DNA from 2 places in the Ochrobactrum sp. Marseille-Q0166 genome. Region 2 is predicted to be linked to the other one. Evidence: riboswitches for the same ligand, from Rfam matches in the RefSeq annotation. Region 2 holds a riboswitch; the other holds the start of a gene.
What was found. A riboswitch is a leader RNA that binds a small molecule or an ion and turns the genes downstream of it on or off. The one in region 2 is predicted to bind thiamine pyrophosphate.
Positions count from the first base shown of each region.

Region 1 (7,887 bases), 660 kb from region 2:
TTAAAGGTCTCGTGATTTAACCGATTGATACAACATGCTTTACTCGCTGATGATCTTGACGCGATCACCTACGGAAACTGTAGCACCCGCCGACATGGCATTGAGCAGACGGAAGAGTTCAAGTTTACGCGTTGTGCCTTGCATACGTGCCGACAGGCTCGCCATCGTGTCTCCCGGTTTCACGGTCACAACACGGATGCGCAATGGCTTCAGCGCTTCCTGTTCGGTCGGCGTCAGCAGACGGAAAGACTGAGTCACAGTCTGCGATGCAGGCTGCAGAGCGGTGCTGCCCTTCGGGGCCGCCGTGAGGAAGCGGTAGACCTTGTTGTTGGTGCTGATCACCACAATTTCAAATTGCCAGCGCTCGGCGCTTGCACGAGCGGTTGCTGCAGGCAGGCCGTTAATGGTAGTTGCGCGGATTGAACTCTCATCCAGCCCCGTGACCCAGCCTGATTTGATGTAATCGGTAAGGCTTGATCCTGAAGGAAGCGATGCGCCGTCAAAACGGATTGCTACTTCGCCGGGACCGCTTGCCATCACCGCCGTTGCCGAATTATCAATCGTAAAGCCGTTAGGTGCCGTAAAGGTGACGCCTAGCTTTGGATGAATGAAAGTCTGTTCGCGAACATAGCCTTGGCTCGGCGTGTCACCATAAAGCAGTCCGTCGATACCGTTGAGGAAGGAATCACGATCTGTTGTACCAACGCCCGGCGCACCGATGCGGCGCGCGTGGCCGAGTGCAAGCTGAATACGCTGCGGCGTTGCCGGGTGACTTGCAAGGAAGTCGAGGCTTGCATCGGTTGCGCCCGATACAGAGCGGAAATCGGTATAGGCTTCCATCGATTGCAGGAACCGGGCGGAGGCAAAAGGATCGTAGCCTGCTTCGCCAATCATCTTGATGCCGATAGCATCGGCCTGCAGTTCCTGATTGCGCGAGAACTGTGCAAGACGAAGCTTGCCGCGGATGGTTGCTTCGCGGCTTGCGCTCTCATTATGCAGCACTTCGGTGGCGACACGCCCCGCAATAGCCGTTTCGGCTTCCTTCTCCTGACGAAGGATGCCGTGATTGGCGACAACGTGCCCCATTTCGTGCGCGATGACGGCTGCGACTTCAGACGAGTCGTTGGCCAGCGCCAGCAGGCCGCGCGTTACGTAAAGAAAACCGCCCGGCAAAGCGAAGGCATTGATGTTGGGGCTGTCGAGGATTGTGATGCGATAGGTCTGATCGGGCTTGTCGGAAACCGTTGTCAGGTTGCCGACGATCTTGGCGACCATGCGCTCAAGCTTCGGATCTTTATATTCGCCGCCGTAAGTGGCGAGGATGCGTGGATGCTGTTGCGCGCCGATCTGTGCCAGCCGGTCGTTACGGGTGACGTTTTCAACGGTGACAGGATTTGATGAAGGCTGCAGTCCAAGATCCTTGCTTGAATTGATCGACTGGCAGCCCGAAATCAGGCTGACAGCAAGCAAGCCAAAACCAATGGCTGGTTTCCGCCAATTGCGCTGTGCCCGTTCTGGCAGAGAAAGGGGGAGACACAGGGAGGCCCGGAGACGGGTCGTGTGACGGAACAGTATTTTACCCTCGCAATTGAATCAGCACCGTTGGCATTGGCGCAAATCTAGCCATAGACTGAAGTACCTACAAGAAGTAGATCAGTCCTCAAAGCCGTTCTTCAAGGCGAATGCGAACAAAATATGTCCACAGCGTTAACTCTATTTGAGCTTTGAGGTTTCACCACCGATATAGTGTTTCAAAGCTTCCGGTCCAGATGGCGATAGCAGCGCATGGGCCGGGCCTTGTGCAGAAATTCGGCCATTGTCGAGAAATAGCAACAGTGTATCGAGATAGAGCGCGTCTTCCGGCGTATGCGTGACCATCAGAACGGTCATGCCGTTTTCCTTGTGCAGCTCCCGCACAAGATCAAGCATCTGGTGCCGCAGTGCAGGCCCAAGCGATGCAAAGGCTTCGTCCAGCAATAAGACCGGTCTTGCCCGCACCAGCGCGCGTGCAATTGCGACGCGCTGGCGTTCACCACCCGAAAGGGCTTCGGGTTTGCGGTTCTCTTTGCCTTTCAGCCCCACACGATCCAGTGCCGTTGCGATTGCTGCGCGGTCCTGCTGGTTTAGCCTCAGGTTCGGGGAACGGCCAAGCCCGACATTCTGTTCAACGCTCAGATGAGCAAACAGATTGTTTTCCTGAAACACCATCGATACGGGCCGAGATGCTGGCGGCAGGCTCGTTACATCCTGATTGCCAATTGTAATCTTCCCTGATTGCGGGGTTTCAAAACCGGCAATTAGGTTAAGTAAAGTGGATTTGCCTGAGCCGCTTGGTCCGACAATTGCTGCAATCGCGCCGCCCGGAATGATCGCTTCAAATTCCATTATCGTTTCGCCATAGTTGAAACGCACATCATGGAGCTTGATTTCGCTGAGATTACTCTTGCTGAGCGCATTCATTTAAGCGGACTTTCCTTTCGGGCTGCGGCTGCGCGGTCGGCAATCATCATCAGACAAAGACATAGGATTCCGAGAATCAGCGCAAGGCCCGCTGCATCGAATGTGCGGTAGCTGCCCATACGCTGCAACAGCAGATAGGGCAGGGTTTGCAGCGCGTCGCTGCCAAAAAGCGCAATTGTGCCGAGATCGCCCAGAGAAAGCGCCATTGCAAATGCGAATGCCATGCCAAAAGGCCTGCGAATGGCTGGCCAGTCGATGAGCCGCAACCGGTTCAAGCCGGATATGCCGAGCTGCGCGCAAAGTCGATTATGACGAACAGCTGATGTATCCCATGCCGGACGCAGCAGGCGCACGGCAAAAGGCATCGCCATTGCCGCATTGACTGTCACGACCATGAAAGGAGCCATCGTGAATGGGTCGGTGAAGTGACGCAGCAAAATAAACCAGCCGGCACCAATGACGATGGGCGGCATCACAAGGATGAGGCTTGCACCCGTATCGAAGAGATTTGCCAAGCGCCTGCTTTTGGTTGCTTCGCGCGCGATCACAAGGGAAAGCGACAGGATGACGGCAAGAAGCGCTGCACCAAATCCCAGAACAATGCTGGTGCCAATGGCATTTAATACGGCTCTTTCACTCATCAGGCGCATGAGATCAGCGGCAAGCCCGGATACCACAATGCCCGTAACGGGCAAGGCCACATAGAGAAAGCCGATGCTAATGGCCACTATATTAAAGAGGCGTTCAAGGCCGTCTGGCCCGCCATAGCGGCGCGGGGCAGTGGTGAGAGTGAACCCCTCTTCCGAAGGTCGACCCGTGAGGCGTAAGGCTGCGAGAATCAATATGGTGAGTGTCAGCTGCGCCAATGTGAGTGCCACAGCGCGTGCTGGATCAAAATCGAAATGCAGGCTTTGATAGATTGCAACTTCCAGTGTCGTGGCGCGTGGCCCGCCGCCGAGGGTCAGAACCGTTGTGAAGCTCGTCACGCACAGCATGAAGATAAGGCCAATCATGCCGGGCAGGTTGCGCCTTATGGTCGGCCATTCGATCAGACGAAAGCGAGCTGTGCCCTTCATGCCGAGTTGTGCTGCGAGTTTCCAGTAGTCAGCGGGTATCGATTCATAGGCTGCCAGAATGAGCCGAACCGCCAGGGGCATGTTGAAAAATACATGCGCGATCAGAATGCCTGCCAAACCGTAAATATCGGGTTGTACCGGATATCCCAGCACCTGAGATATCTGCGCAATAAAGCCATTGCGTCCGTAAATGCTGGTAATACCGAGCACAGTTACAAGAGCGGGCAGGGCGAGTGGCAGCGCGAAAAGGCGCAGGATCAGCCCGCGCCCCGGAAAACCGGCTTCCGAATAAAGTGCGCGCGCCACCGGAATGGCAAACAGCACCGAAAGCAGGCTCGACAGAACTGCCTGCCAGATCGTGAAACGTGCGATACGCTGAAGATAGGGATCAAGAAATATGCTGAAGCTAAAGCCGCTCGCCTCAAGCCCCAGGGCGATTAGCGAGCCGCCGACCAGACTTGCCAGAAAGCCAAGCGCCAGTACGCCCGCAAGAGATTTGATTGCGGGCGTTGTCTGGACTGGCCGGGTTCTGGTCAGCGTTTCACTCATTTGCTGGAAGCAGCCAGCCATTCATCGACCCAGGCCTTACGGTTCTTTGCAACCTCGTCTGCCGGGATGAGAAGGGTCTTTTCAGGCTTCGGCAGTTTGTCGAAGGCGGCCGCAAGAGGCGCGGAGGTTTTGCCTGCCGGGAACATCCAGTTGGTTTCAGGGATTACATCCTGAAAGCCGGGGCCGGTCATGAAAGCGAGGAATTTCTGCGCCAGCGGGTTCTTGGCACCGGTTGTTGTCTGGGCGGCAAGCTCGACCTGAAGGTAATTGCCTTCAGGATAAGCCAGCGCCTTATAGCGCTCCGTATTCTCGGCAATCATATGATAGGCAGGAGAGGTGGTGTATGACAGCACCATTGGTGCTTCACCCTTGGTGAACAGGCCATAGGCTTCCGACCAGCCCGGCGTAACCGTGAGAATGCGCTTCTGCAGCTTTTCCCAAGCTTCGCCTGCCTGATCGCCATAGACAGATTTGATCCAGAGCAGAATGCCGAGGCCCGGTGTCGATGTGCGCGGATCCTGAATGACGATCTTTTGCGAAGGATCGCCTTCGACCAGCTCTTTCAGGCTTTTCGGCGGATTTGGCAGCTTTTCGGAATCATAGACAATAGCGAAATAGCCGTAATCATAAGGTACGAAAATATCGTCCTTGAAGTCGCCAGGCACTTTGACATTGGAAAGATCAATGCCGCTTGGCGCGAAGTAGCCCGTGGCGCGTGCTTCGGTGGTCAGGTTCGTGTCGAGGCCAAGAACGATGTCCGCTTTGGTATTGCCGCCCTCAAGCTTGAGGCGATTGAGCAGTGCTACGCCATCGGCTGATGCCACCCATTCCAGCTCGCAATCGCATTCTTTCTCGAAGTTTTCCTTGACCTTTGGGCCTGGACCCCACTCCGAAACGAAGCTGTCATAGGTGTAGATGGTCAACTTGTCTTTGGCGTGAGCAACAGGTGCAAAGGCAAAAGCTGCGCTCAGCGACAGTGTAAGCAGAGATAAAAGCCGCATAACGGCATGTCCTTTCTTTCATTGAAAAGGATTGAGCGCCGTTGTCGAAAACCGGAGCGCATCTAATCCCTCCGCCGGTACAAACCGGATCAGGTTCAGCGGGTTAGCCGGCGTACGGCCTCTCAGCCATTCGAAGATTGAATGGCACCCCGTTAGAGCGGAGTTGACAATAGATGTTTGCATCGGGAAGGGCAAGGGATTGCAATGCGGGCTTTGAGCTATAATTTCTGCATGTTATGAGCGGTTTATGAGCACATTTGTCATTCTACTCGGCGGCGATCTTGTCGTCACGGATCGTTTGAAAAGCCAGATTGCAGGAGCGCGTGTTCTTGCGGCGGATAGTGGCATACGTCATGCGGTCGCGCTGGACGTAGAGCCGGAGCTGTGGCTGGGGGATTTTGATTCCGCATCCGATGCGTTGAAAGAACAGTATGCCCATGTGCCGCAAAAGACTTTTCCGCGTGCCAAAGACATGACCGATGGCGAGCTTGCGCTGTCGGAAGCCTATGAGCGGGGTGCGGAAAAGGTCATTTTGTGCGGTGCCTTCGGCGGTGCGCGTACTGATCATACGCTGCTGCACCTCACCATGGCGACAGCGCAGGCGGCAGAGGGGCGCACCATTCTTCTATCCAGTGGAGAGGAAGAAGCCTGGCCTCTGATACCCGGCGATTTTCTCTACGATTTTGCAGACGGCACGTCGTTCAGCGTGATAAATTTCTGCAAGGTTGAGGGCTTGTCGATCAAAAATGCAGAGTGGCCGTTAGATAATGTGACACTGCCGTTCGGCTCTTCCTGGACCGTTTCCAACATTGTGCGTGGAACTCTTTGTGTTTCCGTGCGTTCAGGTCTAGCGATACTTGTAGCCAACTTTGGTGAAGAGACCCCACTTTAGAATGGCTGCTAACCTTACCAATTGAAACTGCTTGACGCTGACGGTTGAAACGTATTGTAAATGTTCCCAAGCGGGTAAAATCTGCTTTACGCCGAAATTGGGGACGCAAAGTCGGTGTTGGTGTAACTCTATTAGGAGATTGTTTCATGAAATCACGTCTTTCCATGATTGCAATCGTCGGCGCGCTTGCGTTCTCAACAGCAGCATGCACGACGGCTGAACAGCGTACTGCTGGCTATGGTGTCGGTGGTGCAGCTCTTGGTGCGCTCGCTGGCGGTGCTATCGGCGGCAATGGCCGCGGTGCTCTGGCTGGCGCAGCAATCGGTGGCGTCGCCGGTACGCTTCTTGGTGCAGCACAGACCCGTAACGGCGTTCAGTACTGCCGTTATCGCGATAACTACGGTCGCGTTTATGAAGCACCTTGTAACTAAGCTGATCGTCTAGCGGTTACAATTCTCAAGCAGGCCGGGTAACCCCGGCCTGCTTCTTTTTTGGCCATACCATTTGACAGAACGTGTTTTGTCCCCGACAAGCAGGGCAGAAATTTCAACGGCATTTTCAAAGAGAACCATGGCACCTCCGCTTCTTCGCCTCGATCAGATCAAGCTTACCTTTGGCGGCACCCCGCTTCTGGAAGATGCAGCCCTTTCGGTTAGTGAGGGCGACCGCATTGCGCTGGTCGGACGCAATGGTTCTGGCAAGTCAACCCTGCTTAAAATTGCAGCGGGCATGGTCGAACCAACATCTGGCGAAATCTACAAACATCCAGGTGCCACTATCCGCTATCTGCCGCAGGTGCCTGATCTTGATGGCTTTGCCAATGTGCGCGCTTATGTGGAAGCTGGTCTTGGACCAACGGATGATCCGCATCGCGTGACCTATCTGCTGGAACATCTGGGCTTGACCGGCGAGGAAAAGCCCGATCACCTGTCGGGCGGTGAAGCGCGTCGTGCAGCCCTTGCCCGCGTGATTGCTCCGCAGCCTGATGTGCTTCTGCTCGACGAGCCGACCAACCATCTTGATCTCACGACGATCGAATGGCTTGAAGGTGAGCTGCGCCAAATCCGTTCGGCCATCGTTCTAATCTCGCACGACCGCCGCTTTCTGGAGAATGTCAGCCGCTCAACGGTCTGGCTTGATCGTGGCCTTACCCGCCGCATCGATCAGGGCTTTGGTCATTTCGAGGAATGGCGCGACAAGATTCTAGAAGAAGAAGAGCGGGATCATCACAAGCTTGGACGCCAGATTGCGCGCGAGGAACATTGGTTGCGCTATGGCGTAACCGCACGGCGCAAGCGCAATATGCGCCGTCTCGGTGAGTTGCACTCCATGCGCGCTGATTTCCGCAATCATCGCAAGGCGCAGGGCACAGCAGTTCTGACGGCAAGTGATTCCAAAGAATCCGGCAAGCTGGTGATTGAAGCGAAGAAGCTTAACAAGGCCTATGGTGAACGCGTTCTTGTTCAGGATTTTTCGGCCCGTGTTCAACGTGGTGATCGCATCGGCCTTGTTGGACCAAACGGCGCAGGCAAGACCACGCTTTTATCGATGCTGACCGGCAAGCTTGAGCCGGATTCCGGTACATTGCGTCTTGGCGTTAATCTGGAAATGGCCGAGCTTGATCAGAAGCGTGAAAGTCTGAACCTTGATGACACGCTTGCGCATTATCTCACAGACGGGCGCGGGGAGAGTCTCGTGGTGAATGGCGAGCAGCGCCATGTTGTCTCCTACATGAAAGACTTCCTGTTTCAGCCGGAACAGGCGCGGACCCCCATCCGCGAACTTTCCGGTGGTGAACGCGCACGTCTGATGTTGGCACGCGTTCTGGCACGGCCTGCAAATCTGCTGATCCTTGACGAACCGACCAACGATCTCGACATGGAAACGCTTGATCTGTTGCAGGAACTGG
Region 1 is NZ_JACJUO010000001.1:680,909-688,795, forward strand. It holds gene cdlP (cell division protease CdlP) at 40-1,521, opposite strand; gene thiQ (thiamine ABC transporter ATP-binding protein) at 1,714-2,460, opposite strand; gene thiP (thiamine/thiamine pyrophosphate ABC transporter permease ThiP) at 2,457-4,106, opposite strand; gene thiB (thiamine ABC transporter substrate binding subunit) at 4,082-5,086, opposite strand; TPP riboswitch at 5,136-5,248, opposite strand; gene H5024_RS03210 (thiamine diphosphokinase) at 5,334-5,978, shown strand; gene H5024_RS03215 (hypothetical protein) at 6,125-6,409, shown strand; gene H5024_RS03220 (ABC-F family ATP-binding cassette domain-containing protein) at 6,549-7,887, shown strand, end outside.
Region 1: another riboswitch for thiamine pyrophosphate. It lies ahead of thiB (thiamine ABC transporter substrate binding subunit); the one in region 2 lies ahead of thiD (bifunctional hydroxymethylpyrimidine kinase/phosphomethylpyrimidine kinase).

Region 2 (7,887 bases):
GATACGTGGTAAAAATCAAGCCATCGGGCTTTTGAACCCACGCAGTCGCAGCGCGTTGCTCAGCACAAAAATACTGGAAAGCGCCATGGCGCCGGCCGCCAGCACCGGCGACAAAAGCGTGCCTGTGAACGGATAGAGAATACCGGCTGCAACCGGGATCAGCGCGACATTATAGGCAAATGCCCAGAACAGGTTTTCGCTGATATTGCGAATGGTGGCTTTCGAGATTGCAATCGCATTGACCACGCCACGCAGATCGCCCGACATCAGCACAACATCCGCACTTTCAATCGCAATATCTGTGCCGGTGCCAATCGCGATACCCACATCGGCAGCCGCAAGTGCGGGTGCGTCATTGATACCATCGCCCACGAAGGCAATGCGATTTCCACCAGCCGACAGACGCTTCAACGCCTCGACCTTACCATCGGGCAGCACTTCCGCAACGACTTCATCAATGCCAAGGCGCTTGGCAATCGCCTGTGCAGTGCGGCGATTATCGCCCGTGATCATCGCCACTTTCAGACCCTGCTCATGCATGGCAGCAATGGCGGCAGGCGTAGTTTCCTTCATCGGATCGGCAACCGTGATGATTGCTGCAAGCTTTCCATCGATTGCGGCATAAAGCGGTGTCTGGCCTTCATCACCCAAACGGCTGGCATCATCCGCAAAGACTGAAACATCAGCCCCAAGCTTTTGCATATAGCGATCAGCCCCAATGGCAACTTCATGGCCGGATACTTTGGCTTTCAGCCCGAAGCCAGGGACGGATTCAAAATCGGAAACATCAGCAAGTTTCAGACCCTGTTCCTTTGCAGCGCTCACAATCGCATCGGCAATTGGATGCTCGGAACGCGCTTCCACCGCAGCAACCAGCGCCAGCGCTTCATCTTTATCGATACCATCAACAACAGCGAAATGCGCCAGAGCGGGCTTGCCCTGCGTCAATGTACCCGTTTTGTCGACCGCAATCACCGATGCGTCGCGCAAGGTTTGCAGTGCATCACCACGACGGAACAGAACGCCGAACTCGGCAGCCCGGCCGGTGCCGACCATGATTGAAGTCGGCGTTGCAAGACCCATGGCGCATGGACACGCAATGATGACAACCGCGATAGCATTCACCAGCGCGTAGCCCATCATCGCCGTACCGCCGATTAAAAGCCATGCAATAAAGGTGATGAGTGCAGCACCCAGAACGGCAGGTACGAACCAGCCGGTGACCTTATCGACCTTGGCTTGAATGGGCAGCTTGTCGGCCTGCGCATCCTCAACCATCCGCACGATCTGCGAGATGACCATATCGCGCCCAACTTTGGTTGCGCGGAAGGTGAAAGCACCGGTCTTGTTGATCGTGCCTCCGACAACTTCTGCGCCTGCTTCCTTGGCAACAGGCACAGGCTCGCCGGTAATCATCGATTCATCCACGTAAGACGAGCCTTCGATCACTGCACCGTCAACCGGAACCTTCTCGCCCGGACGGACCTGAACGATATCACCTGCGCGAACATCTTCCAGCGGCACATCGATTGTTTCACCATTACGCATGACGCGTGCTGACTTTGCCTGCAAGCCAACGAGACGGCTGATTGCAGCCGAAGTGCGCCCCTTGGCGCGCGCTTCCAGATAGCGGCCAATCAGGATCAGTGTGACAATGACGGCTGCAGCCTCAAAATAGACATTGACGGTTCCTTCAGGCAGAATGTCAGGCCAGAAAGTCGCAACAACCGAAAAGCCCCACGCCGCCGTTGTACCGACCACAACCAGCGAATTCATGTCGGGGGCTGCGCGCAACAAAGCCGGAATGCCTTTTTTGAAAAACCGCATGCCCGGACCAAACAGCACAAGCGTTGTCAGCACAAACTGGAAATACCAGCTGTTCTGCATCCCGATCGTTTCCATGACAAACATGTGCAAAGCCGGAACGAGATGTGATCCCATTTCAAGAATAAAGACCGGCAGCGTCAGAACCGCTGCCAGAATGACATTCTTTTTCAGCTCAACCGCTTCCGCATCGCGCTTTTCAGATTGCGTTTCAGGCTTTGCAACGCTGCCGGCTTCCTCGAGCGAACGGGCTTCATAACCAGCCTTTTCAACTGCCCTGATCAGATCAGAAAGCGGCACCTGCCCAGCCAGTTCAACATGGGCACGCTCGGTTGCGAGATTGACGCTTGCACGCGTCACGCCGGGTACTGCATTCAATGCCTTCTCAACATTGCTCACACAGGAAGCGCAACTCATACCCTCAATAGCAAGATCAGCACTTGATGCTGGTACGTCGTAACCAGCTTTGCGGATAGCATCGATAACCGCAGGCATGTCGGGGACTGCCTTGAAGGTCACATCGGCGCGTTCAGTCGCCAGATTGACAGACACCTTTTCAACACCCGGCACTTTTGCGACAGCTTTCTCAACGGAAGATACACAGGAGGCGCAGCTCATGCCCTCAACCGGAATGGCAAAACTTGTTTTATCGGATTTGACTGGCTTGTTCATGGCAATCCTTTTCCGCCCCATTTTGGGAGCGACTTCATGAGTTGCATGACAGATAACCCTTCCCACCGTTGGAAGGTCAAGCCTCATAATAGGATGAAACAGTCAGAGCGACATTTCTCTTTCAGACCCAATCATTTCAAGAATTAAGCCGCATCGCGTCTGAATGAAATCAGTCACTTCACTGGCAGGCATGGGGCGGCCCATCAGAAAGCCCTGCACCTCACCAAAATTCTGTTCGCGCAGGCAGTCGAGCTGCTGCTTGGTTTCTACACCTTCGGCTGTCGTGACAATCCGAAAACCAGCCCCAAGCGTAGCAACAGCCTGAATGATCGCCAGATCGCGGGTATCGACTTCAATACCCGATACAAAACTCCGATCCACCTTGATTTTGTCAAACGGGAATGAGCGCAGATAGCTAAGAGATGAATAGCCCGTACCAAAATCATCCATGGCAATCCGAACACCCAAACGGCGCAGTTCAAACAGCTGTTCGGTATTATGTTTGCTGTTTTGCAGAAATACAGATTCCGTGATTTCGAGCTCAAGGCGCTCGGGGCAAAGGGACGCCGCTTGAAGTGCTCCAGTGACAGAATCGAGCAGCGTCGTTTGATTGAACTGCACCGGCGAAAGATTGACTGAAACCTTGATCCCATGCGGCCAGGAAGCTGCCTCAAGGCAGGCTTGTCTGAGCACCCAGTCGCCAATAGTTCCGATCAAGCCTGCTTCTTCAGCAATCGGAATGAAATCTGCGGGCGACACCAGACCCAAAGTGGGGTGCCACCATCGAAGCAGGACTTCAAAGCCGGATATTTGACCTGTTTTCAGATTGAAGATGGGCTGATAATGCAGTTCGAATTGTTCCGATGCCAATGCAATACGCAGATCTGTCATCATAGCATGGCGTTTTTCGACAGCCAGACGCAGGGACTGTTGATAGAAGCTGAATGTCCTCCGGCCATTGGCCTTGGCCGCATAAAGCGCCAGATCGGCATTGCGCATCAGCACATCCGTACAATCGCCATGCAGTGGCGCTTGAGCAATCCCGATACTGCAAGAGATAAACTCTGATGTCGCCCCCAATTCAAACGGGTCCTCAAATGCAGACAAAAGCCTGTCCGCAAACATGGCAATATGGGAAACAGTATCGCTGCGAAAAATCAGGGCGAACTCATCGCCACCCAGCCGCGCAAGAAACTGGTCGCTATTGGTGAGACACTTGAGACGTTCAGCAGTCTGTTGCAGCAACTGGTCGCCAATCTGATGACCTCTGCTGTCGTTGATATTTTTGAAATGATCAATATCGAGATAAAGAAGTGCAAATGCCGGGGCGCTTTCGCCCTTTTTCAACATGGCTTCAATGTGTTGAGAAAAATAGGCACGGTTCGGCAAATCCGTGAGGCTGTCATGCATTGCGATATGCGCCATGCGCTGTTCAGTTTGTCGCCGTTCAGTAATATCCTCAACTATTCCGATCAGATAACGCGGATGATCGCTACCGATTGGGGGAATGGGACGCTTGACAATCCGCATTCTGCGTGGCGTTCCGTCTATAAATCCAATATCGCGTTCTATCGTCAGCACATCGCCCCGGCGCATGGCCAGACGATCCTGCTGCGTCAGAAGCTTTGCCTCTTCGACAGGAAAAATCTCTGCATCGAGAGAACCTACAACCTGTTCAATGCGATGGCCACAAATGGCAGCGGCAGCTTTATTATAAAGAACATAGCGCCCCTCATCGTGCATATCTTTAACGAAAACACCCAAAGGCATGTTGTCAACCAGACCATCAAGCAGTGACTGCGTATGGTTAGCCTGCCGGGTGATCTGGGTAAGTTCAGTCAGATCCTGAATGATCGCAAGGATGGCATTTTTTCCATTGAACAAAACCTGCCGCCCATAAGTTACGACCTCAATTATATCGCCATTGGCTTTGATATGCTGCCACTGTCGGGGGCGCTCAAGGTCGCTCTTGTCGCGTATTGCAGCGAGCATTTGCTCATGTTCGCTCTTGGGACGGATATCGAGAACCGTCATTGCAGGTACGTCATCTGGCGAATAGCCATAGAGCGCACATGCAGTTTCGTTCATTACGACAAAGCGCAATGTTTCAGGATCATAAACCCACATCGGCGTGGGGTGTGTCGTGAACAGGACGCGAAAATCCTCATCTGAGGTTCGCACCACCGCATCACCCGCGTAAGCCTCTCCGGCTTCTCGCTTTGCCATTTGCGCCCCCTCATCAGACTGAACCTGATCCAAAACTCCTCGCCCCCACGAGATAATCGTTCCCAAGAATCAGATAAATCGTCTGCACCGGGACGACAGTTTCCCTGCATTGACTAATGCATGCTAACCCAAAGAATAATATAAAAATCTAACTATTCTTTAAATTTATTCCTGATCTTGCGTTAACGAGGCAGCTTGACCCCAACCTTGTTCCGGCCTATGCCTAAAGCACAAAATTCGTTGGGGTGCCTCAAGACGCAATATCAGGAAAAGTGCAAAGCGGTTTTCCGTCCGATATTACGATCATAAGAGGCTGAGAGACGCGATAGCGTTAACCCATTGAACCTGATCCGGGTAATACCTGCGTAGGGAACGGAGTTTGGCGCGTCGCGAACAAGGAGGAACTCATCCTCCATGGGGCAAAACCCAAAATCAAGTTCATGACGTCTCAATTTTCCGTTCGGAATGAGAGACGACATGACAGACGTAAGACAAAGCCTCTCCCGAACAATAGCTAGCAACAGCAATGGTGCATCCGTGCCCATCTGCGTAACCATTGCAGGCTCCGACAGCGGCGGCGGTGCGGGTATTCAGGCCGATATCAAAACCTTTTCGGCGTTGAACGTCTACGGTGCGAGCGTGATCACGGCGATTACCGCACAGAACACATTAGCGGTCACGGCTGTCCATGACATTCCGTCCGAAATCGTTGCTGCACAGATTGATGCTGTCTTCAGCGATATTAATGTGGCTTCGGTCAAGATCGGCATGGTGTCGGTGCCGGAAACCATTCAGGCAATCGCCAAAGGCCTTAGGCATTTCTCTGGCCCGGTGGTTCTTGATCCGGTGATGGTGGCGAAATCCGGCGACAGGCTTTTAAGCGAAGCGGCAATCTCGACATTACGCGAAAGACTGATCCCGCTTGCAAGCCTCCTGACGCCAAACCGGCCGGAAGCTGCCTGCCTGCTCGATTGTGCAATCGCCTGCAATAATGATGAGGCGGAAGCACAGGGTCGCGCCCTGCTCGGCCTTGGTGCAAAGGCCGTGCTGATGAAAGGCGGACATGCTGAGGGCGATATCTGCACTGACCTCCTCATCCGCAAAGACCTGCCGACTATTAAGTTGGAAGCGCCACGTATCGACACACAGCACACTCACGGCACCGGCTGCACCCTGTCATCGGCAATTGCAGCGGGTCTTGGCAAAGGTCGTTCGATGGAACAGGCACTGCGCGAGGCTCACACCTATCTGCAAGCGGCCATCCGCTCGGCAAACAAATTGCACGTCGGAAACGGACATGGCCCCGTGCACCACTTCCACGCGTTATGGGAGACAGAATAATGCGCGTCACCATCATCGGCGCAGGTGTTGCAGGCCTTGCCTGTGCTGCAGAATTTAACAATCAGGGACATGCTGTCACCGTGATTGCCAAAAGCACTGCAATCGGCTCCGACAGCTGCTCATGGTTTGCAGGCGGAATGCTGGCCCCATGGTGCGAAGGCGAGAGTGCGGAAGAGCCGGTTGTCAGGCTAGGACAAGAGGCGATTGGTTGGTGGGAACGGCATGTTTCGACGGTCCACCGCAAGGGCACGCTGGTGCTCTCGCATACGCGCGATGCGACTGAGCTTCGCCGCTTTGCTCGCCGCACACAAGCCTTTGAAACAATCGATTGTGAACAGATCGATGCACTGGAGCCGGACCTTGCAGGCCGTTTCCGGCAGGGGCTTTTCTTTGCTGAAGAAGGCCATCTCAACCCACGCGACACGTTGATCGAGCTTGCAGAAAACCTGCAAAAGAAAGGAGTCATCTTTCATCTCGATCAAGATGCGAAAGAGGTGAAAATCGACAGCGATATCACCGTCGATGCGCGTGGCCTTGCAGCACGCGATCAGTTGCAGGATTTGCGCGGCGTTAAGGGCGAAATGCTGATCGTTCGCTCCCGCGACATCAATCTGTCACGTCCTGTGCGCCTACTACATCCGCGCATCCCGCTTTACATCGTGCCGCGCGGCGACGGTATCCACATGATCGGCGCTACCATGATCGAAAGCGATGAGCGGGGCGGCATCAGCGTTCGCTCGACGCTGGAAATGCTCAGCGCCGCCTATGCGCTGCACCCGGCATTCGGTGAGGCGGAAATTCTGGAAACCGGCGTCGATGCCCGCCCGGCCTTCCCCGATAATATGCCGCGTGTGCGTAAACGCGGCCAAACAATCTATGTCAACGGGCTTTACCGGCACGGCTTTCTGTTGTCACCAGCGGTTGCACGCATGGCGGTTGCTGCCGCGACTGCATCGGAACAAAAGCTCGAATTTGTGGAGGAAATGGTATGACCATTGTTCTTAACGGCGAGGTCTTTGAGACCACGAGCACCAATCTTTTCGCTTTGCTTGCAGAAATCGAACTTGATGAAGCGGTGGTGGCAACCGCGCTCAACGGTGAATTCATTGCAGGCGACGAGCGCGAACAAACCCTGATCACCGAAGGCGACCGTATCGAAGTTCTCGCACCCATGCAGGGAGGTTAAGATGCTGGAATTTTATGGAAAATCATTTGAAAGCCGCCTGTTATTGGGCACAGCGCAATATCCATCACCCTCTATTCTTGCCGACAGCGTTCGCGCATCAAAGACGGAAATTGTGACAGTTTCGCTTAGGCGCGAGAGCGGAAACATGCGTGCTGGCCAGGACTTCTGGACCCTCATCAAGGATTTGGGGGTATCGGTTCTGCCCAATACTGCCGGCTGCCATACCGCACGCGAAGCGGTCACAACGGCAAAAATGGCGCGCGAAGTTTTTGGCACCAACTGGATCAAACTTGAAGTCATCGGCGATCACGACACATTACAACCCGATCCTTTCGGGCTGGTCGAAGCAGCCCGTATTCTCTGCAATGAAGGCTTTGACGTCTTTCCCTATATGAATGACGATCTGGTGGTTGCAGAAAAGCTGCTCGAAGCAGGCTGCAAGGTGTTGATGCCTTGGGGTGCGCCAATTGGCTCGGGTCGCGGCCTCAACAATCCTTATGCGCTTAAAACCATGCGCGCACATTTCCCCGACATTCCTCTGGTGGTTGATGCTGGCATTGGCGTGCCATCGCATGCTGCAACCGCCATGGAGCTTGGCTTTGATGCCGTATTAATCAACACCGCCATCGCCAAGGCGG
Region 2 is NZ_JACJUO010000001.1:23,337-31,223, forward strand. It holds gene H5024_RS00110 (hypothetical protein) at 1-12, shown strand, start outside; gene H5024_RS00115 (heavy metal translocating P-type ATPase) at 16-2,496, opposite strand; gene H5024_RS00120 (bifunctional diguanylate cyclase/phosphodiesterase) at 2,599-4,722, opposite strand; TPP riboswitch at 4,954-5,111, shown strand; gene thiD (bifunctional hydroxymethylpyrimidine kinase/phosphomethylpyrimidine kinase) at 5,200-6,063, shown strand; gene H5024_RS00130 (FAD-dependent oxidoreductase) at 6,063-7,055, shown strand; gene thiS (sulfur carrier protein ThiS) at 7,052-7,249, shown strand; gene H5024_RS00140 (thiazole synthase) at 7,251-7,887, shown strand, end outside.